DNA from 3 places in the Pseudoduganella sp. jia 9 genome. Region 3 is predicted to be linked to each of the others. Evidence: predicted binding sites of a transcription regulator. Region 3 holds the regulator's gene; each other region holds the start of a gene.
The links. The regulator LexA, encoded in region 3, represses DNA repair genes until DNA is damaged. The targets are predictions, from matches to a motif close to ACTGTATNNNNATACAGT.
Positions count from the first base shown of each region.

Region 1 (10,443 bases), on a different contig from region 3:
GCACCGTAATGGCATGCTGCTGGCCGCCGGCTTCGCGCCCGCCTACCAGGAGCGCCAGCTGGCCGATCCCGAGATGCAGGCCGTGCGCAAGGCGCTGGAATTCATGCTGGCGCAGGCCGCCCCGTACCCGGCGCTGGTGGTCGACCGGTTGTGGAACCTGGTGATGGCGAACGAGCCGGCGGCCGCGATGATGCGCTTCTTCCTTGGCCTGCCGTCCAACGCGCCGATCCCGTGCGACGGCAGCGTGAACGTGGTGCGGATGACGCTCGATCCGCAAGGGCTGCGGGCCGCGATCGTCAACTGGGAAGACGTGTGCGCCGACCAGCTGCAATGGATTGCCCGTGAAGCGCTGAGCGACGGGCCAGGCAGCGAAGCCCAGGCGCTGCTGGAGGAATTGCTGGCGCTGCCGGGCATCCATGCGGCTGCCCAGGTGGCGAACCTGGAGCGCCGCGCACTGCCTTTCCTGCCCGTGACGCTGGCGAAGGATGGCGTGTCACTGAACCTGTTTACGACGATCACCACGCTGGGTACGCCGCGCGACGTGACCGTGCACGAACTGCGGCTCGAATCGTTCTTTCCCGCCGACGACGCCAGCGCGGAATGGTTCAGGGCACGATCGCGGCAGGCCGGATCGTGACCGGGGCAATGGGCAGCGCGGCGCGGCGGCTGGCTTAGAACTCCTCCCAGTCGTCGCCCTCCGGCGCCTTTTTAGCGGGCGGTGTTTTTGCATTACTCCGGCCGGCGCCGGTGCGCGCCTGCACCGGTGGCTTGCCCGCCAGCCTCGGGTGAGGCGGATGCGCCACCGCGGAGGCGGCTGGAACCGCCGGCGCATGCGCGGGCGAATGCACGGGTGCGGGGAACGCCGGCGCCATGGCCCCATCGTCGATGCGGAACACGGCGATCGCGGCCACCAGCCGCTGCGCCTGTTCGCGCATGCTGGCCGCGGCGGCGGCCGCTTCCTCGACCAGCGCGGCATTCTGCTGCGTGGCCGTGTCCATCGTGGTGATCGTGGTGTTCACCTGCGCGATGCCGGAACTCTGTTCCTGGCTGGCGGACGCGATCTCGTTCATGATGTCGGCCACCTGCTGGACCGAGGTCACGATGCGGTCCATCGTCGTGCCGGCCTGGTCGACCAGCCGGCTGCCGGCGTCCACTTTCTCGACCGAGTCGTTGATCAGTTCCTTGATCTCGCGCGCCGCGCTTGCCGAGCGCTGTGCCAGGTTGCGCACCTCCGATGCCACGACGGCGAAGCCGCGGCCCTGTTCGCCTGCGCGGGCCGCTTCCACCGCGGCATTCAGCGCCAGGATGTTGGTCTGGAAAGCGATGCCGTCGATGACGCCGATGATGTCGACGATCTTCGAGGAGCTTTCCTTGATCGAACCCATCGTCTCGACGACCTGGCTGACGACCTGGCCCCCTTCGTTCGCATGGCTGGCCGCCGACACCACCAGCTGGTTGGCCTGGCGCGCGTTTTCCGCGTTGGCCTGCACGGTGGAGGTCAGCTCCTCCATCGACGATGCGGTTTCTTCCAGGCTGGCGGCCTGCTGCTCGGTGCGGTTGGACAGGTCCATGTTGCCGCTGGCAATCTCGGCTGCCGCGGTATTGATCGTGTCGGTACTGTCGCGCACCGTGCGCACGGTGCCGGTCAGCGCCGCCGTCATGTCGCGCAGCGCGCCGAGCAGGCGGCCCATCTCGTCGTTGCGGGTCGTGACGATCCGCGCCGTCAGGTCGCCGGAGGCCACGGTTTCGGCAACCCGCACCGCTTCGTCGACCGGGCCGGTCACGGAGCGCGTGATCAGCCAGCCGATCACCGCCGACACGATCGTGGCCAGCACCAGCAGCACGATCATCAGCGTGGTCGCCGATCTTGCCGCCGCCGTGGCGGCCTGCGCATCGCGCGTCATCAGGTCGCTCTGCACTTTCAGCAGTTCGTCGAGGTGACGGAAGTACACCGTCTGCGCCGGGATCACGCTGGCGAACATGGCCTGCACGGCGCCTTCGCGGTCGCCGCCGCGGAATTGGGCGACCGCCTTGTCGAGCCGCTCCTTGTAGGCGAAATAGGCGGTGTTCTGCTGGTCGAAGACGGCGCGCACGTCCGGCGTCAGGTCCGATTTGGCCATCTCCGCCGCGGACACGCCGCCGGCTTCGTCGGCCGCCGCCATCTGGCGCAGGAAGTCCTCGGTTTGCGCCGCGTCCGGCGTCAGCATCGCGTTGCGCACCGCCTGCGCACCGCGGTTGACCTGGCTGCGCATGTTGTTGAGCAGCGTGACCTTGGCATAGCGGTCGTTCACGAGCTGGTCGGTACGCCCCGCCACCTCCTGGATCCGGCTGATGCCGACCAGCGACATGATCAGCATGATGACGATGGCCACCGCGAAGCCGAGGGCAAGGCGGGCACCGATACGCATATTGGAAAGAGTCAAGATCAGTCCCCTGGTCAGAATGAATGGCGTACGCCGGCGCCATAGCTCATGGCGGATGGCAGCGTGGTGATGCGGTCGCGCATGGCGACCGTGTAGAAATCGGTGCGCTTCGACAGCCGGTAGTCGTAGCCGAGCGATGCCGTGCGACGCGAACGCTGGTTGCCGAACAGGGTACCACTGCGGCGCGTATCGGCCACGTCGAACAGCACGGCACCGGGGCCGGCCGGCATCGCGAAGCCCAGGCTGACGGTACGGTCGCGCAATCCTTCGGTGCCGGCCGCGTCGTTGACGGTGCGCTGCCAGGTGCCATACAGCTTGATGCGCGTGAAATCGTAGGTAGCGCCGACGAACAGAGCGCGCTGTTCGTCCAGCAGCGCGTAGTTCACCGGGGCGCGCGTGGCATCGATGATGGGCAGGCCGGAGTTCGGGTTGCTGACGCGCACCCGATGCACGAATGCCGTCAGCGCCAGCGGGCCCTTGTTGTACATCGTGCTGACGGCCAGGTTGTTGCGGTCCGAGTTGCCGCCCTGTTCGCCGGCCTGGTAGTGCAGGCCGGCACGCAGGCCGCCGAACGATGGCGTGGTGTACACCACCTGGTTGCTCCAGCCGCTGTCGGCGGCGTTCGTCGATGCCCAGGTGCGCGCGCCGAACGGGCCGGTGGGCACGTAGGAATGCAGTACCAGCGGCGAGAACGTGAACGAATCGCCGAACGGGTTGAACAGGATGTTCGGCAGGAAGCTGGGCGCCGAGGCGCGGCCCACCTGCAGCCGGCCGAGGCGGCCGACGAGTGCCACGTTGGCGTCGCGCGAGAACAGGTTGTCGCCGGCGAAACGGCCGGACACGCCGGTATCGGCCTGGAAAAATCCGGTCAGGTAGAACTCCGCATACAGGCCGTCGCCCAGGTCTTCCTTGCCGCGCAAGCCGAACCAGGAGGTGGTCATGCCGCCGCTGCCCAGCACGGTGGTGCGTCCGGCATCGCCGCTGTTTTTCATCGAGCCCACGAAGGCATCGACGCCACCCATGATCGTGATGGCAGTTTGCGCCGTGGCGGGCAGGGTGCAGGCAAGCAGGGAAACACAGCAATAAAGACGGAAGTGGGGCGTCATGTTCACGTGACTGGTTGAAAGAACCGATGGTACCCGCCTTCTCCCCGCGCACGATACCTGCGCACCCCTGCTGTTGCGTAAATACGATGGATGAAAATGCACGCTAAGTGATTGAAAAATAAACAAAATAAGACAATGCGGCGCGGTGCTGGCGGGCGCTGCCGTGCACTGTATATAATCCCAGTATCCGTTTAGCCCAAGCCTCCGACAAGCCATGGTTCCGCCGCGCCGCATTGCCCACCTCGACATGGATGCGTTTTTCGCGTCGGTCGAACTGCTGCGCTATCCGGAATTGCGCGGGCAGCCGGTGGTGGTGGGCGGTGGTTCGCGGCACCAGCCGGTACTGCAGCCGGACGGCACGCGCCGCTTTTCAAAGCTGCGCGATTACGCCGGCCGCGGCGTCGTCACCACCTCCACCTATGAAGCGCGCGCGCTGGGCGTGTTTTCCGCGATGGGCACGATGAAGGCCGCGGCGCTGGCGCCGGAGGCGATCCTGCTGCCGACCGACTTCGAGTCGTACAAGCGCTATTCGCGGCTGTTCAAGGCGGCCGTGGCCGGGATCGTGCCGGATATCGAAGACCGCGGGATCGACGAGATCTACCTCGACCTGACCGGCCACCCGGAAGAGACGCGCGCCCTCGGCATGCGGCTGAAGGAGGCCGTGAAGGAAGCGACCGGACTGACGTGTTCGATCGGCATCGCGCCGAACAAGCTGCTGGCCAAGATCAGCTCGGACCTGGACAAGCCCGACGGCCTGACGATCATCACGCTTGAGGATGTGCCGAAGCGGATCTGGCCGCTGTCGGCCAAAAAGATCAACGGGATCGGCCCGAAGGCGTATGCGAAGCTGACGTCGCTCGGCATCGAGACCGTCGGCCAGCTCGCCCAGGCCGACCCGAAGCTGCTGCAGGAGCATTTCGGCCTCAATTCCGCCGAATGGCTGCACCGCGTGGCGCATGGCCACGACGAGCGGGAGGTGGTGACGCGCTCCGACCCGAAGGGCGTGAGCCGCGAAACCACGTTCGAGCGCGACCTGCATGCCAAGCACGACCGCGACGCCTTGTCCGAGATATTCACCCGGCTGTGCACCAAGCTGTCGGACGACCTGCACCGCAAGCGCTTTGCCGGCCGCACCGTGGGCATCAAGCTGCGCTATGCCGATTTCCGCACCGTGACACGCGACGTGACCTTGCCGTCGCCGACCGCCGACGCCGCCACGATCCGGCGTGCCGCCGGCGAATGCCTGCGGCGCGTGCCGCTGGATCAGCGCCTGCGCTTGCTGGGGGTAAGGGTCAGTGCGCTGGTGCCGCTCGACGAAGCCGGGCGCTACCGGGCGGGGGAGCAGGGGGAGCTGTTTCCCATGTGAGTGCTACGGGATCGGCGCGATGCGCAGGTTCGACAGCACCGGTTCATACAAAGCCGGTCAATTCACCTGCCAGCGTACAGACCGTATCGCTGCCCTGGACTGTTTGTGTCTCGTCCTCTGCCGCTTCGATCCAGTGCGCATGCAGTTTCCCCCTGGAAGGGTTATTACAGCCAGGGAGGCGCATGAAATCGAAAAGATCGCGGTAGTCCGCCCGCCGGGCCGGGTGTAAAATGCTGAGCTTTGCAACGCGTAAAACAAGGTCATTTGAGCATGTGGTTCAAGAATCTACAGATCTACCGACTGCCCGCTCCGTGGGCATTCGCTCCCGAAAAACTCGACGAAGCATTGCGTCCCCATTCGTTCACGCCGGCCAGCAGCAACGAGATGCTGCGCCAGGGCTGGGATTCCCCGCGCGGCAATGGCTCGCTGGTGCACGTGGTGAACCAGCAGATGCTGCTGTTGCTGGGCACCGAGAAGAAACTGCTGCCGTCGACCGTCGTCAACCAGGTGGCGAAGGCCCGCGCCGCCGAGATGGAAGAACAGCAAGGTTTCGCTCCCGGCAAGAAGGCGATGAAGGAATTGAAGGAGCGCGTGCATGACGAACTGCTGCCGCGCGCGTTCACGATCCGCAGCAATGTGTGGACGTGGATCGATCCGGTCAACGGCTGGCTGGTCGTCGATGCCGCCAGCCCGGCCAAGGCGGACGACGTGATCAAGCTGCTGCTGAAGGCGGTCGACCGCCTGCCGCTGGAAAGCCTGCGCGTGCAGCGCTCGCCGGTGGGCGTGATGACGGCATGGCTGCAGGAAGACGAAGCGCCGGCCGGCTTTACCGTCGACATGGATACCGAGCTGCGCGCCACCGGCGAAAGCAAGGCCGCCGTGCGCTACGTGCGCCACACGCTGGAGCCCGAGGAAGTGCGCCGCCACATTGCGGCCGGCAAGCAGTGCACGCGCCTGGCCATGACGTGGGAGAGCAAGATCTCGTTCGTGCTGACCGAGTCGCTGGCCATCAAGAGCATCAAGCCGCTCGACGTGCTGAAGGAAAACGATGCCGTCACCCGCAATGACGACGAGCGTTTCGACGGCGATTTCATGCTGATGACAGGCGAGCTGTCGCAGCTGCTGAAGGACGTCGTCGAAGCGCTGGGCGGCGAAGCCACCGCCTGATTCACCGGCCGTGGCTCAGGCCACGGCCCCCAGCTGTATCAGCAGCGGCAAGACCTTATCGCGGAACTTCACCGCCCGGTTCACCAGCTCGTTCAGCTGCTGCTCGTCGGTCTCCACAGGCTTGCCGTCCACCACAAGGCGCTGGCCCTGGCGTGCCAGGGTCCCGTTGAGGAATCCGGCCCACGCTTCCGGGTCCTTGCCGCCCCGTGCGCGTGCCAGCAGAAACAGCAGGTGGAACCGTTCCGCCAGGAACGCGCCACCGGTTGCCGGTAATGCCAGCCACTGCAGCTCCGCGTTCGAGACAGCCAGTTCGCACAGCCGCAGGTTCAGGCGCTGTGCCGCCGGTGTCGCGTGCGCGATCACCGCATCGGTCTGCATCACCGACAGTTGCCCCATTCCCACCAGGATTGTTACGGCCTGCATGACTTGTTGCGGTGTCATGCCGTGGTGCGCGCGGAGGAATTCGAACAGTTCGCCGACCGTGTGCGGCTTGCGGTCGGCCAGGAAATCGAGCAATGGATCGTAGATTTGCGGCTGCAGCGTCACTTCGCCGAGCCCGGCCGCTGTTTTCATCGGGACATCGGCGCGCGGCGTGGTCAGGATGACGCGCATGCGCAGCAATTGTTCGTCGCGCTCGATGCCGCCCAGCCGGCGTGCGCCCTTCACCCAGTAGTCGCGCCGGAACGACTGGTTCACCATGTAATCGCGCACCGTCTGCGCAAACACCGGATCGGCGATCTCGCCCAGCAGCTTGCGCTGGTCTTCTGTCAGGTTGATGGCGTCGATGCCGTCCAGGTAGTGGGCGGAGCATGCGTAGCCGAGCTTGGCTGGCTCCAGCCACGTGGCCATCTGCGAAAACGAGAATGGCATCCAGTCGCGGTTGAAATATTCATGCGCCACGTAGGAACGGTTCTGCGTCTTGAGCTTGTCGAAGCGCGCGGCGATGCGCGGATTTGCTTTCAGGAACGAGGGATCGGTGGCGAACAGGCGTTCGGCAAATGCGATGCTCTGGTCCACCCGCCCGACGGAGCCGGCTCCGGCCGGGGTCATGGTATTTGCGTACTCGTTGAGCAGGTCGCGCACCGGCGCCATTGCGGCCCACCCGGGCTGCGTGTTGTAGCTGATGTAGAGCACGCCGCCGACCTTCAGCTTGCGGCGGATGAAGTCGACGACGATGCCGCGGTTCTCGTCCGAGATCCAGCTGAAGATGCCGTGCAGGCCGATGAAGTCGAAATCCGGCAGGTCCTCGCGCGAACAGAATTCCGCGAACGACTGGTCATGCAGGCGGGCCTGCGCCCCGGAAGCCGCAGCCAGTTCCTGGGCGAAGCCGGCCTGCGAGGGATTGAAGTCGGTGCCATGCCAGGCCACGTCCGACGCCGCGGCGTGGATGTTTACGGAAAGGCCCTGGCCAAAGCCCAGTTCGCACGCGGTAGCCACTTTCGGTGGCGCCAGCCCGGCCGTCAGGAACGCCAGCTGAAGACGGTGCGGATTGAGTTCGGAGTAAGTACCGTAGGTATATCCAATGTCGGCCACGTAGCCGGCGGACCATTCGGGCATGCACTTTCCTTTCAGGTGTGGAAGTACTACATCGGTTGGAAGACGCCTGCCGCACGGTTTTTCTGCACGTTGTCCCACGCGAAAATGCGGCCGTTCATCGCCACGTATACGCCAGCCGGCAGTGCCTGCGCGACACCGCAGGCGAAGCCCAGGTTGAAGAGGGCGTCGGAGCCATCGATTTCGTAGGGAATCATCGCGCCGGTGAAGACGATCGTCTTGTCCAGCGCGGCGGGACCCAGCACGGCGGCGGTTTCCTTCATCGTGTCGGTGCCGTGCACGATGACGATGGCGCGCTCCGGCGCGGCCTGGCACGAGGCCAGCACGCGTTCACGGTCAGCATCCTGCATGTCCAGCGAATCGAGCAGCGGCAGCAGTTCCAGCTCGACGGGTGCGGTAATGCGGGCACGGGCGAGGGCGGCGGGCAGGTGGCTGTCGGCAAAGCCCAGCGTGCCGTTCAGTTCGTTGTAATGCTTGTCGAAGGTGCCGCCCGTGGCGATGATGCGCAAAGTCATGGTGTTTCGTAAAAGGTTGCAGAAAAATCCAATGATAGCTTGCGCGTACGCAGAAACGTCAACAAAACGTCAACAAAAAAGTTTATCTGTACTCGTCTGGCAAGATGGCACGTCGTTGAGTACACTAGATTTTTTGCCCCCTTCGCCATGTCCGTGAAAGCGCTCGCCCCGGGAACCGTCATCTTCCACCGCCATCGCGGCTATGGCGTGATCACGGCCGTCAATTTGCTGACGGGCTGGATCGCGGCGCGCTTCGGCAGCGAAGCGCGCACGCTCGACCTGAATCTTTCCTCCGACGAAGTGCAATTCGCTGACGGCGAAGCCATCCTTTTCCGCCGTGCCCCGCCGGACCGCATGCCGCACGCGCGCCTGATGGCGATGGTGCGGGCGCTGCACCAGGCCGGCTACCAGAGGCTGTACCTGTATTCGTGGCCGAAGCCTTCCGGCCTGCACTGGCGCTGGCACATGTTTACCAGGCAGCGCGACTGGATGCAGCGCTCCTGGCGCGAGGGCTGGTATGGCTCGGGGGCCGACTACAACGTGAATCCCGTGATGGGTTGGGGCGATTCGCCCGGCGCCTCCACCGAGGAGCTGATCCACGCGCTGGCGAAGTTCGATCCGCAGGGCCTGGCGCAGGCGCTGGGCCGCGACGAAGACCACACCGCCTGGTTCGCCAGGGTCTGCGATGCGCTGCTGCCGGGCTACATGTACAGCCTCGACATGCAGCGCCCGCGCGGCGCGCCGCTGACGGACATGCCGCCGGTACCTGTCGTCCCCGTGCGTGCCGGACTGGCGCCGTACACTGGCCCCGCCATCGGCTGGCCACCCGGCTGGGCCGGGCTGTGGTCGAAGGTGCATGCGATGCCGGCGCCGCGCATCAATCTCACCGGCATTCCCGAGGCCTGACCCGGTCTGCCGAACTCAGCCGACCTGGCCGACCTTGGCTGAACCCAGCCTTTACCCTGCACGCACGTTGGCCCGGTAGCCCGGATTCAGGATCGTCCGGCATTCGCCTTCGAAAAAATCCACCAGGTTACGGAACGCGTGACCGAAGTACAGCTCGTAGCTGTCCTTCTCCACATAGCCCAGGTGCGGCGTGGCCAGCACGTGCGGCATGCGCAGCAGGATGGAGTCGGCGGGCAGCGGTTCGCTGTCGAATACGTCCAGCGCGGCGCCGCCGGGGCGGCCGGAACGCAGCGCCGCTTCCAGCGCGCCCTCGGCCACCAGTTCGGCGCGGCTGGTGTTGACGAACAGCGCGGTCGGCTTCATCCGGGCCAGGTCTTCCGCGGTGACGATGCCGCGCGTTGCTTCGGCCAGGCGCAGGTGCAGGGTCAGCACGTCCGCCTCTTCGAAGAGTGCTTCCCGGGACGATGCCACGCGCCAGCCATCGGCAGCCGCGGCGGCGCGGCTGCCGTCACTGCCCCAGACCAGCACGTCCATGCCGAATGCCTTGCCGTAACCGGCCACGAGCTTGCCGATCTTGCCGTATCCCCAGATGGCCAGCGTGCGGCCCTTCAGTACCGTGCCGAGCGTATTGAAGGGCTGGCTGGTCGATACGGTTTGCCACGTGCCTTCCTTCAGGTTTGCAGCGTACGGCACGATCTTGCGCTGGGCGGCCATGATCAGCGCCCATGTCAGCTCGGCAGGTGCAACCGGCGAACCGGTGCCTTCGGCGATTGCGATGCCGTATTCGGTGGCGGCGGCCACGTCGATGTGCCCGCTCGCCTTGCCTGTTTGCGATATCAATTTGAGGTTTGGCAGCTTGGCCAGCAGTGCGCGGTTGAGCTGGGTACGCTCGCGGATCAGCACCAGCGCGTCGAACGGTGCCAGCCGGGCAATCAGCTGGCCAAGGCCGCGTGTCGAGTGATTGAATACTTTTACGTCATGACTGTCGAGAAGCGCAAAGCAGTCCAGTTCGCGCACGGCATCCTGATAATCGTCGAGTATGGCAATTTTCATGAGAGTTAGACGAAATTCCTTTTGAATTAGTAGCCAGTTAACGAGATTGTGAATATCTCGAATAGCTTACTACTTTAGTCAACCATTTTTCCTACATTTTTGTCGGAAAGCGTTTTAGGCAGGTGTACAATCGATCACGCCGTTGAGCGCATAGATGTGCTCCGGCCGTTCCTTCTCCTGTTGTAGCGCTCACAATCGCACCAGGAGCGCGCCTTGATTTTGCTGATTTTGCTGATCTGCAATGGGCGCACCGACAGACCGCCGTACTCCGCCGCGCATTCTTCCCTTGTGAATGTGGCCCGAGCGAACTAGCCAAAAGCTGACGACGATCCTGCCGCCGGGACAACATCGCG
Region 1 is NZ_JBUPWE010000015.1:61,337-71,779, reverse strand. Features, by position in the region: gene ACY34H_RS20685 (helix-turn-helix domain-containing protein) at 1-637, shown strand, start outside; gene ACY34H_RS20680 (methyl-accepting chemotaxis protein) at 672-2,423, opposite strand; gene ACY34H_RS20675 (porin) at 2,438-3,529, opposite strand; gene dinB (DNA polymerase IV) at 3,744-4,895, shown strand; gene ACY34H_RS20665 (recombination-associated protein RdgC) at 5,166-6,062, shown strand; gene ACY34H_RS20660 (methyltransferase regulatory domain-containing protein) at 6,078-7,619, opposite strand; gene ACY34H_RS20655 (asparaginase domain-containing protein) at 7,646-8,131, opposite strand; gene ACY34H_RS20650 (L-asparaginase) at 8,285-9,037, shown strand; gene ACY34H_RS20645 (D-2-hydroxyacid dehydrogenase family protein) at 9,089-10,090, opposite strand.
Region 1: dinB (DNA polymerase IV) is a predicted target of LexA. The motif match lies at 3,697-3,714, and genes of this name have one in related genera.

Region 2 (10,443 bases), on a different contig from region 3:
TCTTCCGCATCCAGCAGTCGATTCCCGTGAAGCCGGGCAAGCTGACCCTGCTGTATCCGCAATGGGTCACGGCCCAGCACGGCCCGACAGGCGCGCTGCACCAGCTGGCCGGCCTGAAGGTCTCGGCGAACGGCAAGCCGGTGGCGTGGAAGCGCGACCCGCTGAACGTGTTTGCCTTCCAGGTGGAGGTGCCGCAGGGCGCCGGCACCATCGACGTGGAATACCAGCACCTGTCGCCGAACGAAACCGGCCAGGGCCGCATCGCGATGACGCGGGACATCCTCGGTATCCAGTGGCAGTCGATGACGATGTACCCGGCCGGCTACCACGTGCGGCGGATTCCGATCCAGACCACGCTGACCCTGCCCGCCGGCTGGCAATACGGCACCGCGCTGGAAACGGCATCGCGCCAGGGCGATGAGGTGAAGTTCAAGGCCACCGACCTGGAAACCTTCATCGATTCGCCGCTGTTCGCCGGGCGCTACTACAAGCAGATCGACCTGGACCCGGGCGCGAAACTGCCGGTGCGCCTGAACATCGTGGCCGACACTCCGGAAGCGCTGGAAGCGAAGCCCGAGCAGATCGCGCCGCACCGCGAGATGGTGAAGCAGGCCTATAAACTGTTCGATTCGCAGCACTACGCGCACTACGATTTCCTGTTCGCGCTGTCGGACGAGTTCGGCGGCGTGGGCCGCGAGCACCACCAGTCCAGCGAGAACGGCGTGAAGGCCAATTACTTCACCGAATGGAACAAGACGGAAGCCGTGCGCACCTTGCTGCCGCATGAATTCACGCACTCGTGGAACGGCAAGTTCCGCCGCCCGAAAGGCCAGGACGTACCGAACTTCAACACGCCGCTGGACAACAACCTGCTGTGGGTCTACGAAGGCCAGACCCAGTACTGGGGCCAGGTGCTCACCGCCCGTTCCGGCCTGGCCCAGCAGGCCAGCGTGCGCGACATGATCGCCAACATGGCGGCCACGTATTCGAACGTGCAGGGCCGCTCCTGGCGCCCGGTGGTCGATACCACGAACGATCCGATCATCAGCCAGCGCCGCCCGCAGGTCTGGCCGAACTGGCAGCGCAGCGAGGACTACTACTCGGAAGGCGCGCTGATCTGGCTGGATGTCGACACGAAGATCCGCGAACTGTCGGGCGAGAAGCGCTCGCTGGATGACTTTGCCCGCGTGTTCTTCGGCGTCGACAACGGCGTGATCCAGGCCAAGCACTACACGTTCGACGACGTGGTGAAAGCCCTGAACGGCGTGCAACCGTTCGACTGGGCGCCGTTCCTGAAAAAACGCGTCGAGGAAACGGGCCCGGCACCGCTGGACGGCCTGGCGCGCGCCGGCTGGAAGCTGGTCTACGCCGACAAGCAGACCGACTTCCTGAAGGGTGTGGAAGACATGAGCAAGACCGCGAACTTCCAGTACTCGCTGGGCTTCTCGGTGGCCAGCGACGGCAAGATCGTCGCCATCGTGTGGGAAGGCCCGGGCTTCAAGGCCGGCCTGTCCGGCAATACCACGCTGGTGGCAGTCAACGGCCGCGCCTACAAGCCGGAACTGCTGCGCGCCGCCGTCACCGCGGCCACGAAGGACAGCAAGCCGATCGACCTGCTGGTCAAGCGCGGCAACGACTACCGCACCGTATCGCTCGACTACCACGGCGGCCTGAAGTACCCGCGCCTGGAGCGCATCGAGGGCACGCCGGACCGCTTGCAGGCGATCCTGCAGCCGCGCAAATAAGTTGGGTAAGTAAGCCGGACCCACCGGCGGGCGCACCTCCTTCGCGGGATGTGCGCCCGCTTTTTTTCGTTCACGCTAGAGTGTGCCGACCTGGAGACCGCGATGATCACACTGCATACCTGGACCACCCCGAACGGCCGCAAGCCCATCATCCTGCTGGAAGAACTTGGCGTGCCTTATGAAACCGTGCCTGTCGACATCGGCAACGGCGAGCAGTTCCAGTCCGAATTCCTGAAACTGTCGCCGAACAACAAGATCCCCGCGATCGTGGATGATGAAGCCGACGGTGGCCCGCTGTCGCTGTTCGAAAGCGGCGCGATCCTCACCTACCTGGCGGACAAGCACGGCAAGTTCCTGGCCCCGTCCGGCGCGGCGCGCTGGCGGGCGATGCAGTGGCTGCACTGGCAGATCGGCGGCCTGGGCCCGATGCTGGGCCAGCTGGGCTTTTTCGCGAAGCAGGACGATGCATTCGCGCTGGAGCGCTTCATCAAGGAAGGCGGGCGCCTGCTGACCGTGCTCGACACGCAGTTGGGCAAGTCCGGCTACGTGGCGGGCGACGACTACACGATCGCCGACATTGCCTGCTACACGTGGGTCATGGCGGCCAGCGAACGCCTGCAGGAGCCGCTGGCCGACGCGCTGGGCAAGCCGAACCTGCAGCGCTGGCTGGCGCTCGTCGGTGCGCGGCCCGCCGTGCAGACGGGCATGAAATGGAAGCCGCGCGGCTGATGCTGCCGGCCTCCGTTCGAGGATTCAATCCTTCAGATAGCGTTCGCTCCACGCCGCAATCAGGTTCGCCACGTAAGTGGCATCGTCGCGTTTCGTGAGCAGGTGGTCGGCCGTATCGAGCGAAATATAGCTCTTCGGATGCTTTGCCGCGATGAAGATGTTCATCGCATTCTCGATGCCGACCGTGGTGTCGCCCGGCGCATGCATCACCAGCAGGGCCTTGCGCAGCGCGCCGATCTTTTCCTTCAGCTTCTGTTCGGCCACGTCGTCGAGGAACTGCTTGCGGATGCGGAACGGCCGCCCGGCCAGCTGTACTTCGGCCTCCCCTTCCGCGGTGATGGTATCGATCTGGTCGCGGAACAGGTGCGTGACGTGCGACGGGTCGCTGGGCGCGGCGATCGTCACCACGGCCTGCGCTTCCGGCACCAGGCCGGCCACCGCCAGCGTGGCGGCGCCGCCCAGGCTGTGGCCGATCAGCAGCCGCGGCGCCGCGAAGTTCGCCCGCAGGTAGCCGGCGGCGGCCAGCAGGTCTTCCACGTTCGACGAAAAATTGGTGTTGGCGAATTCGCCTTCGCTGGCACCCAGCCCCGTGAAGTCGAAGCGCAGCACGGCGATGCCATGGTCCGTGAGCGCCTGGGCGATGCGGCTGGCGGCGAACACATCCTTGCCGCATGTGAAGCAGTGGGCGAACAGTGCGTAGGCCCGCGCCGGGCCGTCCGGCGCATCGAGGCGCGCGGCCAGGCTGGTGCCGTGTGCACCCATGAAGTCGAGTCGTTGTGCCCGCATGAAGGTCTCCGTTGGCGGTTGATGATGTGCCACTCTGCATCGAAAAGGTGGAGGAAGACAGTGTACTTTTGGTAGAGCCGGAATGGCAGCGGATGTGGCGCATGCGGCTGGTGCGCAGACCTGTTCCAGCGCTATCTTACAAGTGGTAACGAGTGATACAGCTCACGATGTAGCCTGTACCCGCCTCAGCCTTTAATCTACCTCTGCCGGCCAATCAATGGCCATGAGGAGAAAAGATCATGGAAAAAATCGCTACCGCAAGCCGTATCCACCCGCTGTTTGCCGCCGCAGCCGTGTCGGTGATTGCCTTGAGCGCCACCGGTATCGCCGCCCTGACCGGCGTACTGCCATCGAGCAAAGCCGAACCGGCTGCGCAAATCCTCCCAGCGGGCCTGACGGCGCAGCAGCTGGCGGCGGCACAGTCGACCGGGCAACAGCTCGCGCCGCAAGCGCTGCAACAGCCGGCACTGAAACCGGAGCCGGCCCCGGCTGTGCGCCAGCAGGCCGCGCCGGAACGCGTCGTCGTGCGGGAAATCGTGTACCGCGAACCCGCACCGCGCAAGGTCGTGCACAAGGCGCCGGTTCGCAGCGAGGCGCAGCAGCAGCAGCAGCAGCCGCAGCCGGTGTACGCCGCTGCCCCGGTTGCGCAGGAAAGCAAGCCGAACTATGTGGCCATCGGTACCGGCGCCGTGGTTGGCGGCCTGATCGGCAACCAGATTGGCGACGGCAATGGCAAGAAACTGGCGACCCTGGCCGGTATCATCGGCGGCGGCTATGTCGGCAACGAGATCGCCGACCGCAGCAAGCAGGCGGGCAAGTAAGCAGGCAAGTAAGCAGGATGAAGGGGCAAGCCGGCCCTGCCTGGCCAGGCTGGAACACGCTGGCCGGGAATTACCCGAACAACCCATGCAGATACCAGCGCGGCTCCGCCTCTTCCTCCCCGCCCGGCAGCCGCTCCCGATACACCCAGTAATGGGCATTGTCCTCGCCCTGGGCAATGAAATAATCGCGCGTCTGCGTATCGCTCCACCAGCCCGCCTCGATGCGCTCGGCGGCCGACACCATGCGTAGCGGGGAACAGTAAAAAGGCCGGTGGTCGCGCACCAGCAGCGCGATCGGCTTCGGCAGCAGCCATGCGGGACGCGGCAGGCCGCCGGGCGGCAGGCAGGCCGCCACATCCTGCGGACGCACCTTTTGCTGCACCGGCACCCACGCGTTCGCATGCTCGGGCCGGTAATCGGCTTTCGGCGCCGCCTGCAGCACGTTGTCCGCCCCCAGCCGCGCCACCAGCAGTTCGAACAGGCGCTGCCGGTCTTCACTGCTGCCGCCCGGTTCCGGAAACAGCGAATCGGACAGCGGCGCCATCGGCTTTACCTGGGGCGCTTCCAGCACCAGCCCGATCACGGGCGCCTCCAGCACCAGCTTGGCAAGGCGCTCCTTCAGCAGGCGCACCAGGTGATCGTCGCGCCAGACCGCCTCGGCCAGCACGATCTCGACCGGCGTGGGCGGCCGCGCCACCTTGCCACGCTCGTGTTCCAGCAGCAGCGTGATGCGTTCGACGGCCAGCTGGCGGGCGTTCAGCCAGCCTGTCATCTGCTGCAGCAGGCGGCAGGCGCCGGCCAGCAGCAGATCGGTATTTTCGATGCGGCCGAACAGTTCCAGCTTCGCATGGAAAGTGGTGGGCGCCTCGATCCAGCGGAACATCTCGGCGGCGTGCCCCAGTGCGGCATCGAGCACGTCGAGCAGTTCGCGGCCGCAGCGCCGCTGCAGGCCGGGCCGCGGCAGGCGCGCCACGTCGCCCACCGACAGGCAGCCGATGCCCTCCAGCCATGCCATGTAGCGCCGGGCGGGCGGCAGCAGGCTGGCCGGCAGCTGTTGCAGCCGCGCTGTCATCTTGTCGAGCTTTACCGTGCGCCCCGCCCCGCCCCGCGCCAGCAGCCAGGCGCCGCGTGCGGTCGGCGCCACGCCCAGCTGCGCGGTAAAACCCAGCTTGCGCAGGCTGGCGCGCACCAGCGCGCACAGCCGGCGGATGCCGCCGAACAGGCGCAGGCTGGCGCCCACGTCCATCAGCAGCGTGGCTTCCTCGCCTTCGGCCACCTGCGGCGTGAATTGCAGCATCGCCATCGCCACCGCATGCAGCGCTTCCGTTTCGCGGTCCGGCGCGCGGTCGTGCAATTGCGCTTCCGGCGCCATCATCAGCGCCCCGCCGCGGCGCATGCCCGGCAGTACGCCGGCACGGCGCGCCTGGTCGGATACGGCCAGCACCGCGTCGTGGTCCAGCACCGCGGTGCAGGTGTCAGCCGACCAGTTCGGGCAGAACACTTCGAGCGGGAGCCGGGGCAGGTGCAGGCCGATCCAGAGGCGCATGTCGTTGCAGCAAAGAAGGAGTCAAGGGCAGGAACAATGGCGCATCGCGTTGCGGCCCCCGGCGTTTTACAAAATCGATCTGCAGGCCGCCGGCGGCGGGCCGCAGTGCCAGCCGCAACGGCGCCGGCGACGCATCCTGCGCGGCTGCCAGCGGCCGCATCAGGCAGAACAGCGTTTCGCCGCTTTGCGCCGCCAGGTGCAGCCGGCGCAGCGCTTCGCTGCGCACGTGCTGCTGCCACAGCAGCAAGGCGCCGCAGCAGCCGCTGCGCAGGATCTGTTCGGCGGCCCACAGCGCATCGGCGCTCTTGCCCGTGTTGCGGATCCACACCAGCTGCGTGGGCGGAATGCCCAGCGCATCGAGCGCCAGCGCCTGCGGCGCGTAAGGCGGCTGCACCAGCACGATCGGCCGCTTCAGCGCCGCCAGCACCGGCTGCAGCAGGCGCATCTCGCCGATGCCCGCCTGTTGCAGCAGCAACTCCACCAGCGTGCCCGTCGGCCAGCCGCCGCCCGGCAGCTGGGTCGACAGGACCGGGTGTCCGGTGTCGACGCAGCGGTCGTGCGATTGGGCCAGTTGCGATGCAAGCCAGAGTGAGGGATGCACGGCTTCCGGCGCCAGCAGTGGTGCGGGGTGGGCCATGGTTGATGATGTAAAGAAATACTGTATATCCGTACAGTACTATCGATGGGACGTTTTGGCAATGACAATCTGGCAATCGTGCGGTGACTGGACCGGCCTGCAGCGTGGGCAAAGCGCGGCTCCAGCGCTGCGCGCCGGGTCGCACGTCCTGCTGCCTCAGCGCCGGTGCTTGCCGAAAAACTCCAGCATCATCCGGCTCGCATCCGGTCCCTTCGCATGAAAGGCGATCTGCGGATCGCCGCCGCTCCACGCATGGTCCAGCGTATCGACCCGCACCACCCGCAGCACCACCTTGCTGCCGACCAGGTAATCGTGGATCTCATGCCCGCTGCGGCTGCCGCGCCGCGTCACCTTCACGGGGGCATCGGCCGGTACGCCGTTCAGCAGCAGGCTCTGCCGCACAAGCTGCTGCTGGTTCACCGCGTGCACCACGGTATCGGCATCGCCCTGGAACAGGATCGCCGGCATCAGCGGAAAATCGGCGCGGCGCGCCAGCACCTCGCGGATCGCCGGTTCGATGCGCAGTCCGCCGCCGTGGCGCATCACGCCGAGCGCGCCGACGGTACCGTGGCCGGCGCCGAACACGGGCCCCGAATGCAGGCCGACCGCCGCGAATACATCCGGGAAATTCAGTGCCATGATGTTGGCCAGGCCGGCACCGGCCGAGATGCCGCACACATACACGCGGCGCCGGTCGATCGGATACTGGGACATCACCTTGCCAAGGATCCCGGCCACCGGCTGCACGTCGCCGCCGCCTTGCTGCGTGGAACGGTCGAACCAGCGCCAGCAGCGGTGCGCATTCACCGTCACCGATTGCTGCGGATAGAGCACCGCATAGCCCTTCTTTTCCGCCATCTGGTTCATCCGCGTGCCCTGCGCGAACTGCGTCGCGGTCTGGTGGCAGCCATGCAGCATCAGCACCAGCGGCCAGCCCTTGGGCGGTACTTCTCCCTGCGGCAGGTACAGCCAGTACTGCATTTGCTGGGCACCCGCCAGGTGATGGCCGGCCAGCCAGCGCCCGGGCGCCACCGGTGTCGCCGGCGGCGTGCGCACGCGTGGCGCCGCGACCGCCGCCTTTTTCGCCGGCCGCTTGCGCACACTGCTCTTCGGCAACGTCAGCAGGGTGCCGACCATCTTCGCCGCCGCCTTTTGCTGGGCATTGCCCGCTTTCATCAACGAGCGCACCAGGCGCGCACCGGCATTCCGCTTGACCATGCTTCCTCCGTATTCGTCCACCCCGTACCCAACGGAACCGGGCCACACTATTGAATTCCAGTAAGGACGCGAAAAATCCGCTTGCGCTATTCTGGCATGCGCACCGCCGGGCTATGCGCGCGGCGGCCTTTCCACGTACCGCATTACCCAATGCATCACAGGAGACCAATATGAGCTATCTCGACCGAGACCCGTTTGGCATTTACCGTGACCGCGACAATGACGGCCCTGGCCCGCACCTGATGGGTGCCGACACGCTGATGGGCGAAGACGTCTACAACCGCCAGGAAGAAGACCTGGGGGACATCAAGGAAATCATGATCGACATGCAGTCCGGCCGGATCGCCTACGCCGTGCTGTCGTTCGGCGGCATCCTGGGCATGGGCGACAAGCTGTTCGCCGTGCCATGGCAGGCGCTGCAACTCGATACCGTCAACAAGCGCTTCATCCTCGACGTGGCGAAAGAACGCCTGGAAAGCGCGCCCGGCTTCGACAAGGACCGCTGGCCCGACATGGCCAGCGCCGAATTCGGCAGCCAGATCAGCAGCTTCTGGGGCGGTTCCACGCAGGCGATGCCAGGCCAGATGACCTCGTCCGGCAGCGTGATGAGCAGCGGCAGCAGCACGATGCAGAGCGGCTCCAGCTTCGGCCAGAGCCAGTCCGGCAACCTGTCCGGCGGCGCGGGCAGCAGCATGGGCGGCAGCAGCGGCCTGTCCAGCCAGAGCGGCAGCCTGGGCAGCGGCACCGGCCTGGGCAGCAACAGCCTGGACCTGGACCGCGGCGATTCCGACCTGACCGACAAGAACATCAATCAGGCCGGCGGTCTGTCGAACCAGAGCTCCAGCTACGATCCGAACAAGAAGTATTAACTACCAAGTGATTCCCTGATCCTGCAATAGTCGCAGGCCACAGCGAATCCAACCAGCCTCAAGGGGCCTCGAGAAACCGTAGCGAGCAGGCGCCAGGGGTGGCCAAGAAGCGCAATCGTACGTAAGTACGATGAGCATCGCAGGCCGGCCCTGGCGTCGCGCAGTAGGTTTATCGAGGCCCTACTACCTCTGCATTGACTCCCACACTTTAAAGAGCCGCTTGACCGATACCGGCATCGGCGTACGCAACTCCTGCGCGAACAGCGACACGCGCAACTCCTCCAGCATCCAGCGATACTCCACCAGCTTCGGATCGGTATTCTTGCCGGCCGATTTTTCGCGCATCACGCGCAGGTAAGGCTGTGCCGCCCCGTGCCAGTCGGCCATCGATTTCGCATCGCGTGCCGGATCGGCGCGCAGTTTTTCAAGCCGCACGTTCATCGCCTTCAGGTAGCGCGGGAAATGCGCCAGCTGGGTGAAGTCGGTATCGAGCAGGAAGCGCTTGTGCACCAGGCCTTTCAGCTGCTCCTGCATGTCGGCGGCGGCCTGCTGGTTGATGCCCTGCAGCCGCTTCGGCAAGCCATGGAACTCAGTCAGCACCTGCGAGACCAGTCGGGCGATCTCGTTCACCAGCAGCACGAGGCGCGACTTGCCTTCGTCCTTGCGCCGGTTGAACGTGGCCGCATCGGTCGGCAGCGGGTCCTGCAGGCAGGCGATGTCGATCGCCTTGGCGATGATCTGGTCGCGCAGTTCTTCCTGCGTGCCCATGCTCATGAACTGCATGCCCATCTGCTGCAGGTTCGGGATGCTTTTCTCGACGAACTTGATCTGGTCCTTCATCTGCAGCGCGAACAGCCGGCGCAGGCCGATGCGGTGCGTGCGCGCGGCCACGTTCGGATCGTCGAACACTTCCAGGTCGCAGTGCGTGACCTTGTCCACCAGCGCCGGGAAGCCGATCAGGGTCAGCTTGCCCTGCACGATCTCCAGCAGTTCCGGCAGTTCGCCGAACGACCATGACGTGATGTTCGTGTGCGCTCCGGCCGGTGCCGGCGCGGCGGCTGCCGGCGCAGGCAGGGCCGCCCCCGGCATGCCACCGGCCTTGACCTCGCCCGAGATGCCACCGTGCCGGCCTTTTTCCGCACCTTTCTCGGCGTTCTTTTCCGCCCTGCCACCGCCCAGCTGCGCCAGCGAAGCGGCCGATGCGGGAGGCGCATTTTCCGCCATCTTCTGGAAGCTTTGCCGCGCCTGCGCGCCATACTCCGCCTGCAGTGTGGCGAGATTGCGGCCCATGTCCAGCTGGCGGCCGTGCTCGTCGATCACCTTGAAATTCATGAAGTGGTGGGCCGGCAGCTGCTCCGGCTTGAAGTCCGAGCTCAGCACCGTGATCGTGATCTGCTCGCGGATGTCGGCGATGATCGCGTCGATCAGGTCGCCGCGGCCGAACTTGTCCGCCACGCGCTCGCAGAACTTCTGTGCATACTCGGGCAGTGGCACCATGTGGCGGCGCTGCTTCTGCGGCAGCGATTTCAGCAGCAGGTGCACCTTTTCCCTCAGCATGCCCGGCACCAGCCATTCGCAGCGCTCGCGCGACAGCTGGTTCAGCGCATACAGCGGCACGTGCAGGGTCACGCCGTCGCGCACCGTGCCCGGTTCGAAGTGGTACGTCAGCGCCATCTCGACACCGGCGGCCAGCATCTTCTTCGGGAACAGTTCCGTCGTCACGCCGGCCGCCTCGTGCCGCATCAGGTCTTCCTTGACGAGGTACAGCAGCTTCGGCTCGGCCTGCGCGGCCTTCTTGTACCAGGCCTCGAAGCCGGCGCCATTGACCACGTCGTGCGGAATCAGCTTGTCGTAGAACGCCTCGATCAGCTGGTCGTCCACCAGCACGTCCTGCCGGCGCGACTTGTGTTCGAGGTTCTCGATTTCCTTCACCAGCCGGTGGTTGTGCGCGAAGAACGGCGCGCGCGTGTCGTAGTCGCCGGCCACCAGCGCATCGCGGATGAAGATCTCGCGTGCTTCCGCCGGATTGTGCAGCGCGTAGTTGATGCGGCGCTGGCTGTACACCGTCAGGCCGTACAGGGTCGCCTTCTCG
Region 2 is NZ_JBUPWE010000020.1:81,629-92,071, forward strand. Features, by position in the region: gene ACY34H_RS24630 (M61 family metallopeptidase) at 1-1,745, shown strand, start outside; gene ACY34H_RS24635 (glutathione S-transferase family protein) at 1,848-2,474, shown strand; gene ACY34H_RS24640 (alpha/beta hydrolase family protein) at 2,499-3,260, opposite strand; gene ACY34H_RS24645 (glycine zipper 2TM domain-containing protein) at 3,500-4,081, shown strand; gene ACY34H_RS24650 (Y-family DNA polymerase) at 4,152-5,627, opposite strand; gene imuA (translesion DNA synthesis-associated protein ImuA) at 5,557-6,264, opposite strand; gene ACY34H_RS24660 (extracellular catalytic domain type 1 short-chain-length polyhydroxyalkanoate depolymerase) at 6,421-7,482, opposite strand; gene ACY34H_RS24665 (PRC-barrel domain-containing protein) at 7,653-8,351, shown strand; gene hrpA (ATP-dependent RNA helicase HrpA) at 8,535-10,443, opposite strand, start outside.
Region 2: imuA (translesion DNA synthesis-associated protein ImuA) is a predicted target of LexA. The motif match lies at 6,285-6,302, and genes of this name have one in related genera.

Region 3 (10,443 bases):
GCAGCGAATTCCTGCTCACCAAGGGCGCGATCGACATGATCGTCGACCGCCGCAAGATGCGCGAAGAAATCGCGCGCCTGCTGGCGCTGCTGCAGAACCAGGCCGCCGAAGTGCTGGCGTGATCGTCCTGGAATAACGCCACCGCAGCGCGGCACGACGGGGCCGGGTCCGCAGGGACCCCGGCCCCGTTTCACGTCCTGCGATAGAATCACGTCTTTGCGCACAACCCCCGCTTTTCTCCAACTGACATGCCCACCCCGACCACCCTGCCAGAATGGCTTGCGCTGCTGGAATCGCGCCACGCCGAAACCGTCATCAACATGGGCCTCGACCGCGTGCGCGCCGTCAAGGAACGCCTGCAGCTCCAGTTCACCTGCCCGGTGATCATGGTGGCCGGCACCAACGGCAAGGGCTCCACCTGCGCGATGCTGGAATCGATCCTGCTGCGCGCCGGCTACCGGGTCGGGCTGTACATCAAGCCGCACTTCCTCGACTTCAACGAGCGCGCCCGGGTCAATGGCGATCTGGCCTCGGACGCCATGCTGGTCGAGGCCTTCGATGCGGTCGAGGCCGTGCGCGGCGACACGCCGCTGACCTACTTCGAATTCACCACGCTGGCGATCATGCACCTGATGAGCAGGTCGGCACTCGACGTGGCGATCCTCGAAGTGGGCCTGGGCGGCCGCCTCGACGCCGTCAACGTCATCGATGCCGATGTCGCCATCGTCACCAGCGTCGACATCGACCATGTCGATTACCTGGGCGGCACGCGCGAGCAGATCGGCTTTGAAAAGGCCGGTATCTTCCGGCCCGGCAAGGCGGCGATCTGCAGCGATCCGGTGCCGCCGCAGGCGCTGGTCGACCATGCCAACGCGATCGGTGCCGACCTGTGGCTGATGGGGCGCGACTTCAACTATGCCGGCGACAAGCAGCAGTGGAACTATGGCGGCCGCAACCAGCGCCGCAACGCGCTGGCCTATCCGAGCCTGCGCGGCGCCAACCAGCTGCTGAACGCCTCGGCCGCGCTGGCTGCCCTGGAAGTGCTGAAGAACGAGCTGCCGGTCGGCGCGCAGGAAGTGCGCCATGGGCTCGTCACCGTCGAACTGCCGGGCCGTTTCCAGGTGCTGCCTGGCCGCCCCACCGTGATCCTCGACGTGGCGCACAATCCCCATGCGGCTTCGGCATTGAACCAGAACCTCGGCAACATGGGTTACCACCCGTACACGTTCGCGGTGTTCGGCTCGATGCACGACAAGGATATCGATGGCGTCATCAAGGCCATCGGCGGCTCGATCGATCACTGGTGCCTGGCAACGCTGCCGTCGCCGCGCGCCGCCAGCGCATCGGAACTGGCCGCGAAAGTGCAGGGTACCGTGCCGGACCCCCATGAAAAAACCGTCAATGTCTTCGATACCCCGGCACAAGCTTTTGCAAATGCAATGAGCCGGGCGGGCGAGAATGATAGAATTGTGGTCTTTGGCTCGTTCCTGACGGTGGCCGGCGTCATGGCCGCCCGAAAATCCTCTCTTCACTGATATCACGCATGGGCTTGTTCTCGAAATTCGGCAAAAACAAGCAGCAGTCCCCTGAAGACAGCGGCTACTACCGCGCAGCGGATGACCGCGCGATCACCGAGCGGGCCCGCTCCAAGCGCGCTTCGTCCGCCGACGGCAGCGCCGGCGCGACCCGCGGCCGCGGCCGAAAGGATGCGCCCGATCCGGTACTTCCCGAGAAAAAGCGCGCGCGCCGCCGCCTGGTCGGGGCGATCGCGCTGGCGCTTGCCGTCGCGATCGGCCTGCCGATGGTGCTCGATTCCGAGCCGAAGCCGCTGGCCAACGACATCGCCATCCAGATTCCGCCACGCGACAAACCCGACACCGACCAGCCAGCGGGCAGCAAGCCGGACAGCGAGCCGGCCAGTGAGCCCGACAGTGAGCAGTCCGGCGACAGCAAGACCGCGCAGGCCGAGGCGCTCGACCAGAGCGAGGAAATCGTCGAACCGGAAGACCATACCCCGGTGGTTGCCGCACCGCCGCGGCCGCTGCCCGAACCGGTGAAAGCCGAGCCGGCGAAGGTGGCCAAGGTGGAAGCGAAGCCGGAGCCGAAGCATCAGGCGAAGCCGGAACCGAAGCCTGCGCCGAAAGTGGCGGGCTGGGATGAGCCCAAGCCCGAGCCGAAGAAGGTTGCCGAGATCCGGCCTGAACCGAAGAAGCCTGAACCCAAGGTGGCTGAACCCAAGGTGGCTGAAGCAAAGCCTGAACCGAAGCAGGAAGCCCGGCACGAGGCGAAGCCGGCAGCGAAGTCCGACGACGCGGCGCGCGCACTGGCACTGCTGGAAGGCAAGGCGGCTCCAGCGCCGGCCCCGGCCGCGGCGGATAGCGGCCGCTACGTGATCCAGGTGGCTGCGCTGGCCGCCCGCGACAAGGTCGAGGAATTGCAGGGCAAGCTGCGCGATGCCGGCATCCGGTCGTTTACGCAGAAATCGCCCTCCGGCGAACTGACCCGTGTGAAGGTGGGGCCGTTCGGCAGCCGCGAGGAAGCGGAAAAGGCCAAGGCGAAGCTGCAGAAGATCGGCCTGTCGGGCAGCCTGAGCCCGGCCTGACGCACTGCCGGATTCGCGTGACCACCTTTGCATACCAATGCCCGCGTTGACCATCTTCGATTACCTGGTGCTGTTCGTGCTGATTACCTCCATCATCGTCAGCACGCTGCGGGGCCTGGTCAAGGAAATGCTGTCGCTGCTGGGCTGGATCGTGGCCTTCGTGGTTGCCAACGCCTACAGCGGGGAACTCGCGGCCTTGTTGCCGGCCGCGATTCCTGGCGAAGCAGTACGGCTGATCGTGGCGTTCCTGGCACTGTTCATCGGCGTGCGCATCCTGATGGGCTTGCTGTCGATGGCCGTGTCGGCACTGGTCGAGGCCGGCGGCATGACACTGGCCGACCGCGGCCTGGGCGGCCTGTTCGGCCTGGGGCGCGGGCTTGTAATCGTGCTGGCGGGCGTCATATTGTGCGGCATGACGTCGATCCCGCAGCAGGACTTCTGGCGCGAGGCACTGTTCTCCCCCATCGCGGAAACGGGCGTGCGTACCGTGAAACCGTTCCTTCCCGCTGCCGTGGCGCAGCATGTGCAATTTTAGAATTTCTACCATCAAGCAGCACCCTGTTCAGGAGCACAATATGTGTGGCATCGTCGGCGTCGTTTCCCATCAACCTGTCAACCAGCTGCTGTATGACGCGCTGCTGCTGTTGCAGCACCGCGGCCAGGATGCGGCCGGTATCGCAACGAATCACAGCAGCATGTTCTCGATGCACAAGGCGAACGGCCTCGTGCGTGACGTGTTCCGCACCCGGAACATGCGTTCGCTGATGGGCAATTCGGGCATCGGCCACTGCCGCTACCCGACGGCCGGTTCGTCGTCGGAAGAGGAAGCGCAACCGTTCTACGTCAATGCGCCGTTCGGCATCACGCTGGCGCACAATGGCAACCTCACCAACTGGGAACAGCTCAAGACCGAGATGTTCAAGAACGATCGCCGCCACATCAACACGGACTCCGATTCGGAAGTGCTGCTGAACGTGCTGGCGCACGAGATCATGCGCGCCACCACCGGTTATTCGCTGGATGCGGGCACGCTGTTCGACGCCGTCACGGTGCTGAACCGCCGCGTGCGCGGTGGCTACGCGGCCGTGGCGCAGATCGCCGATGTCGGCCTGCTGGGCTTCCGCGACCCGTACGGCATTCGCCCGCTGTGCCTGGGCATCAACGAGACGGAGCAGGGCACCGAGTACATGCTGGCGTCCGAATCGGTGGCGCTGGAAGGCGCCGGTTTCCGCTTCGTGCGCGACGTCGAGCCGGGCGAAGCCGTGTTCATCGATGCCGACAACAAGCTGCACGCGCGCATCTGCGCCGACAACCCGACGCTCAATCCGTGCGTGTTCGAATACGTGTACCTGGCGCGTCCCGATTCCGTGATCGACGGCGCCTCCGTCTACAGCACGCGCCTGAAGATGGGCGAATACCTGGCCGAGAAGATCAAGCGCGAAGGCCTGGCGGACGACATCGACGTGGTGATGCCGATCCCCGATTCGTCGCGCCCCGCCGCGATCCAGCTGGCACTGCGCCTCGGCAAGGAATACCGCGAAGGCTTCATCAAGAACCGCTACATCGGCCGCACCTTCATCATGCCGGGCCAGGCGCTGCGCAAGAAATCGGTGCGCCAGAAGCTGAACGCCATCGGCGACGAGTTCAAGGGCAAGAACGTGCTGCTGGTCGACGATTCGATCGTGCGCGGCACCACCAGCCGCGAAATCGTGCAGATGGCGCGCGACTCCGGCGCCAAGAAAGTGATCTTCGCCTCCGCCGCGCCGCCGGTGCTGTACCCGAACGTGTACGGTATCGACATGCCGACGCGCGACGAGCTGATCGCCCACGGCCGCACCGTCGACGAGGTATGCAAGGAAATCACCGCCGACGCGCTGGTGTACCAGGATCTCGACGACCTGAAGAAGGCAATCTCCGACGTCAACCCGGCGCTGACCAGCTTCGAAGCCTCCTGCTTCGACGGCAAGTACATCACTGGCGACGTATCGGCCGACTACCTCGACCGCATCGAGCATGCGCGCCACAACCCCAAGGCGAAAGTCGAAGACGCCGCGCGCACGCAGCTGAACCTGAACGCGGCCACCACCGAAGCGTAAAAACCAAGGGCTCCTCGCGGAGCCTTTTTTTCCGCGCCAAGCCGAGTGCCCGAGCGTTGCAAAACAACCGAATGCAACATCGGGGACAGTCCCCAACGTTGTACAACGTTGTAAGACCACCGAAATGTGAAATTGGGGACTGTCCCGGATTGCCGGGCCACCAGTGTCAAACAGCCAGCGCGTGCTGGTTACTTTCTCCCGCTACGACATGAACGACAAGAAAAACTACGGTTTCACCACCACGATCCTGCACGGCGACCGCCAGAAAACCATCGAGCAGGGATCGTTGCACAAGCCGGTCCACACATCCGTCGCCTTCGGTTATACCGATGCGCGCCAGCTGGCCTCGGTGTTCCAGGGCCGCGAGCCGGGCTTCCGCTATGGCCGCCAAGGCAATCCGACCGTTTCCGCACTGGAGGAAAAGGTCAACAAGATGGAGGGCGGCGTGGCCACGCTGTGCTTCGCCACCGGCATGGCGGCGATCGGTGCCGTGTTCCAGGCGCTGCTGCGCGCCGGCGACCACGTGGTGTCGTCGTCGTTCTTGTTCGGCAATACGAACTCCCTGTGGCAGACGGTGGCGGGGCAGGGCGTGGGCGTGGACTTCGTCGACGCGACCGATGTCGCCAATGTCGAAAGCGCGCTGAAGGAGAACACGCGCATCGTGTTCGTCGAGACCATCGCCAATCCGCGCACGCAGATTGCCGACCTGGAGCGTATTGGCGCGCTGTGCGCCGCGAAAGGCATCCTGTACATCGTCGACAATACGATGACGACGCCTTACCTGTTCCAGCCGAAAACGGTGGGCGCGGGCCTGGTCGTCAATTCGCTGACGAAATCGATCGCCGGCCACGGCAATGCGCTGGGCGGCAGTCTGACCGATACCGGCGCCTATGACTGGGGCCGCTTCCCGAACATCTTCGAGAACTACAAGAAGGCTGCCCCGGCGATGTGGGGCATCACGCAGGTGCGTGCCAAGGGCTTGCGCGACTTCGGCGCTTCGCTGGGGCCGGAAGCGGCGCACCACATCGCCGTCGGTGCCGAAACGCTGGCGCTGCGCATGGAGCGCACCTGCGCCAACGCGCAGGCCCTGGCGGACATGCTGGCGGCCGATCCGCGCGTGGCAGCCGTGCATTATCCCGGCTTGCCGTCGCACCCCCAGCACGGCATCGCCACCGGCCTGTTCAAGGCCTACGGCTCGCTGTTCAGTTTCGAACTGCGCGATGGCATCGACTGCTTCGATTACCTGAACCGCCTGAAGATCGCCGTGCCGGCCTCCAACCTGGGCGACACCCGGACGCTGGTGATCCCGGTCGCCCACACGATCTTCTACGAGATGGGTGCCGAGCGCCGTGCCTCGATGGGCATTGCCGAATCGCTGATCCGCGTATCGGTCGGCATCGAGGACACGGCCGACCTGGTCGACGACTTCCGCCTGGCGCTCGACGCGTAACCGGTGCATGAGCGGCACATAAGTGGCCCATGAGTGGCCATAAGCGGCGCATGAGCGGCACATGAGCGGCACATGAGCGGCGCAGGCGGGTGCGACTCCGCTCCCGCCTGCCGCCGGCGTACAGCGGTCGCGCGCGGCGCTATGCATGTTGCATACGACTGTAGCCTTCCTGCAACAAATGGTGCAAATGCCAAGTACCCCGCGCCATTGGCGCATGAATGGCTTATTCTTTTGTTTTATTCCTAATACATCAAAAGGAGCTGTCGTGAAACATGCCGCGTTTTTCCTTGTCGCCGCAGTGATTGCCAATTCTGCCTTCGCGGATGATCTTGCCGAGGCCAAGCGGCTGCTCGAAACGCGCGCCTATGCCCAGGCAAGCGCGATCTACGAGCGCCTTGCGGCGGCCGGCAACGCGGATGCGCAGTTCCATCTCGGCGAAATGCACTGGTATGGCGAGGGCTACAAGGCGGACGATGCGGCGGCGCGGCAATGGTTCCAGAAAGCCGCGACAGCCGGCAGCAAGGAAGCGGCCGCTGCGCTGGAAACGATGCGCCTGCGTGAAACGCGGCGTGCCGACATCGATTACTACGTGCAGCAGTACGATGGGGCCGACCTGGCGTACGCGAAGTACCAGTGCGCGACGCCGGATATTCCAGCGTCGTCTCTCGGCAAGGACGCCGTGACGCGCGTCAACAAGCAGTATTCGGCGTGGCAGGAGTGCTATAACGGTTTCGTCCAGCAGTTGCAGAATGCGATGCCGGCCGGTTCGAAGATTCCCAGGGACGTTGCCGACCTGATGAACGAACAGGAGTTCGACGGCGCCCGCCAGCGCATGGAAAGCGCTTATGCCAGGCTGGCCGCGGAAGGGAAGGCGCAGGCCGAACCGCTCGTGGCCAGGTATGACAGCTGGTTCCAGGCATCGGAAAAACTGGCGATCCAGGCCAACGAGCGCTTCAAGGCCGACAAGGTGGCATCGGACGCCATCAACCGGGACTTCCAGAGCCGCCAGAATGACTTCCGCGGCCGCATCGCGACGCCGCCCACCAGGCGCTGAGCGCCAGCAGGCCTGCTGCCCGGAGCGTGGGCGCACTGCCGGATATGCCCTGCGCTGACAGCCATGCGGCTCGTCAGCGCATCCCGTCAAGGCAGCGGCTGAGCCATCAATGCCAGGTGCGCAGGAGGCCGACGGCCAGGCCTTCGAGTGCGAATTCGTCGTCCGGCGTTACGGTGATGATCTTGAAGTCTGGGTTTTCCGGCAGCAGTTCGATCGTGGAACCGGTACGGCGGTAGCGCTTCACGGTCACTTCGCTGCCGATGCGGGCCACGACGATCTGGCCGTTCTTGGCACTGTCCACTTTCTTCACCGCCAGCAGGTCGCCATCCATGATGCCGACGTCGCGCATCGATTCGCCGCGCACCTTCAGCAGGAAATCGGGCTTCGCTGAAAACAGCGCCGGGTCGACGCTGTAGGTTTTTTCCAGGTTTTCCTGCGCCAGGATCGGCGAGCCGGCGGCCACGCGGCCAATCAGCGGCAACTGCATCAGCAATGCCGCAGGCACCTGCGGCAGGAAGTCCGTGCCGGATTGCGCCGCGGCCGGGTTGGCGCGCGCGCGCTCGCCCAGCAGGCGGATGCCGCGCGACGTGCCGGCGGTGATTTCAATGGCCCCCTTGCGCGCCAGCGCCTTCAGGTGCTCTTCGGCCGCATTGGCCGACTTGAATCCCAACTCGGCGGCGATCTCCGCGCGGGTCGGCGGGAAGCCGGTGGATTCGATGGCGTCCCTGATCAGGTTGAGAATTTGTTCCTGCCTTGCGGTGAGCTTGATCATGACCAGATTGCTGTGTATATAGACAGTCTGTATTTTTGTACAGTGTCGGCGTGAATGCAAGGGAAAACCCTCCCGGGCGAGAAATATTTCCCGAAAAATGGGGACGGACCCTGTTTTCCAGGAAAATTTCCGCGCAAGACGGCGCTACGCCGTTGCGCCAGGCCGTCATTTCACGCCTGCCGGTGTGACGCGGGATGCCGCGAAACCGGCCCGGAAGGCTGCTTCCGGCTGCTTTCGGGTCGGTTGCCGCCCGGCCGCGCGGCTAGCCAGCGCCGAAAAATCCTGCTATGCTTGCGGGCTTACCTCTTCCCACACCTGTCTTGACGCCAGGGTGGGCTATCAACAGTCCTTAAGGGAGTTTGCATGCGTCACTACGAAATCGTATTTATCGTCCATCCGGACCAGAGCGAGCAAGTGCCCGCGATGATCGAACGTTACAAGGCCAGCGTGACCTCGCGCGGCGGTAACGTGCACCGCGTGGAAGACTGGGGCCGCCGTCAAATGGCGTACTCGATCCAGAAACTGGCCAAGGCACACTACATCTGCCTGAACATCGAGTGCGACAACGATACGCTGGTCGAACTGGAAACCGCGTTCAAATTCAATGATGCCGTGCTGCGCCACCTGACCGTCAAGATGAAGAAAGCGGAAACCGCTCCTTCGCCGATGATGAAGTCGGTCCAGCGTGAAGACGCCGCCAAGAGCCACCGCGCCGAAGCCGCGGCCGCTCCTGCAGCAGCAGCAGCAGCCTAAATCCACGGAGTCTTGCTGAACGAGCTGAGGTTTACCGGCCTGATCACCGAGCGGGAAGTCATTCGCTATACCCCCGCCGGGCTGCCGATCGTGAATGCAATCTTGCAGCACAGTTCGCAGCAGATCGAGGCAGGCATCGCCCGCCTGACGGAGTTTGAGATCGCCGCGGTTGCCGCGGGAGAGATTTCAGGCCGTTTCAGCGGCGCGCCACTGGGAGGCACCTACGAATTCACGGGGTTCCTCGCCAGGAAAGGCCGCAACAGCAAGAGCCTGGTTTTTCACATCATTGATTTTCGTGCCGCCTGAGCGACACAATATTTAATACAGGAGCCTAAAATGGCATTCGGTAAAAAGTTCGACAAAAACAAAGCCAAGCTGAAAGAAAAGCGCAAACAGCAGAACCCGCTGTTCAAGCGTAAGAAGTTCTGCCGCTTCACCGCCGCTGGCGTTGAGCAGGTCGACTACAAAGACGTCGACACCCTGAAAGATTTCATCCAGGAAAACGGCAAGATCATGCCGGCACGCCTGACCGGCACGAAGGCGCACTACCAGCGTCAAGTGGATACCGCGATCAAGCGCGCGCGCTACCTGGCCCTGCTGCCGTACACCGATCTGCACCACGCCTAATCGGCAGCAGTACAGATAGAACTGGAGAACATTATGCAAATCATTCTGCTGGAAAAAGTTATCAACGTCGGCAACCTGGGCGACGTGGTGAAGGTCAAGGACGGCTACGCACGTAACTTCCTGATCCCGCAAAAACTGGCACGCCGCGCCACCACGGCCGCCGTGGCCGAGTTTGAAACCAAGCGCGCCGAACTGGAAAAAGCCGCCGCCGAAAAGCTGGCTGCCGCACAAGGCCAGGGCGAAAAGCTGAACGGCATGACCGTGACCGTGTCGCAGAAGGCCGGCGTCGATGGCCGCCTGTTCGGCTCCGTCACCAACTTCGACATCGCCGAAGCCCTGTCGAAGGCCGGTTTCCCGGTCGAGAAAGCTGCCGTGCGCCTGCCGAACGGCCCGCTGAAGACCACCGGCGAGCACCCGGTGTCGGTTTCCCTGCACACGGACGTGGTGGTCGATGTGACCGTCGCCGTCGTGGGCGAAACCGCCTGATTGCCGGGATTCTTTCCTCGGTAAGACAGTCGTACAATTAAAAAAGCCGGGTTCGCCCGGCTTTTTTATTGCCGGCGCCGGTGCCGCGAGGCCCTGCATGCAGCCCGCGCAGCAGCGCCGAAGCGGCACCCGAAGCATGCGTCCGCAACACGCTGTTTCCGCTGCCGCATGAAGCGCGACAAGCCTGACATTTGGCTGCTATAACAGAGCTGCGAGGGTGTCATCAAGCTGTCACAAAGCTGCCGGCAGGGCAGCGATCTTGCCAACCATTATGAACTTTGGCCTGCTTATGCAGGTATAATGCGCGCCATGAATGCCCCATCCGACCCGCAAGTCGATTCCCTCCGTATCCCGCCCCATTCCATCGAAGCCGAACAATCGGTGATCGGCGGTTTGTTGCGCGATAACGCCGCATGGGACCGCATCGCCGACTTCATGCACGCGGAGGATTTCTACCGTTACGACCACCGGATCATCTTCGAACAGATGATCCGCCTGATCAATGGCGGCAAACCGGCCGACGTGATCACCGTGTTCGAAGCGCTGACGATGCTGGGCAAGGCCGATGAAGTGGGCGGCCTGCAGTACCTGAATGCGATGGCG
Region 3 is NZ_JBUPWE010000024.1:62,406-72,848, reverse strand. Features, by position in the region: gene accD (acetyl-CoA carboxylase, carboxyltransferase subunit beta) at 1-122, shown strand, start outside; gene folC (bifunctional tetrahydrofolate synthase/dihydrofolate synthase) at 249-1,535, shown strand; gene ACY34H_RS26790 (SPOR domain-containing protein) at 1,544-2,602, shown strand; gene ACY34H_RS26785 (CvpA family protein) at 2,649-3,137, shown strand; gene purF (amidophosphoribosyltransferase) at 3,178-4,698, shown strand; gene ACY34H_RS26775 (cystathionine gamma-synthase family protein) at 4,907-6,148, shown strand; gene ACY34H_RS26770 (hypothetical protein) at 6,414-7,202, shown strand; gene lexA (transcriptional repressor LexA) at 7,309-7,974, opposite strand; gene rpsF (30S ribosomal protein S6) at 8,338-8,727, shown strand; gene priB (primosomal replication protein N) at 8,743-9,033, shown strand; gene rpsR (30S ribosomal protein S18) at 9,064-9,354, shown strand; gene rplI (50S ribosomal protein L9) at 9,388-9,840, shown strand; gene ACY34H_RS26740 (replicative DNA helicase) at 10,150-10,443, shown strand, end outside.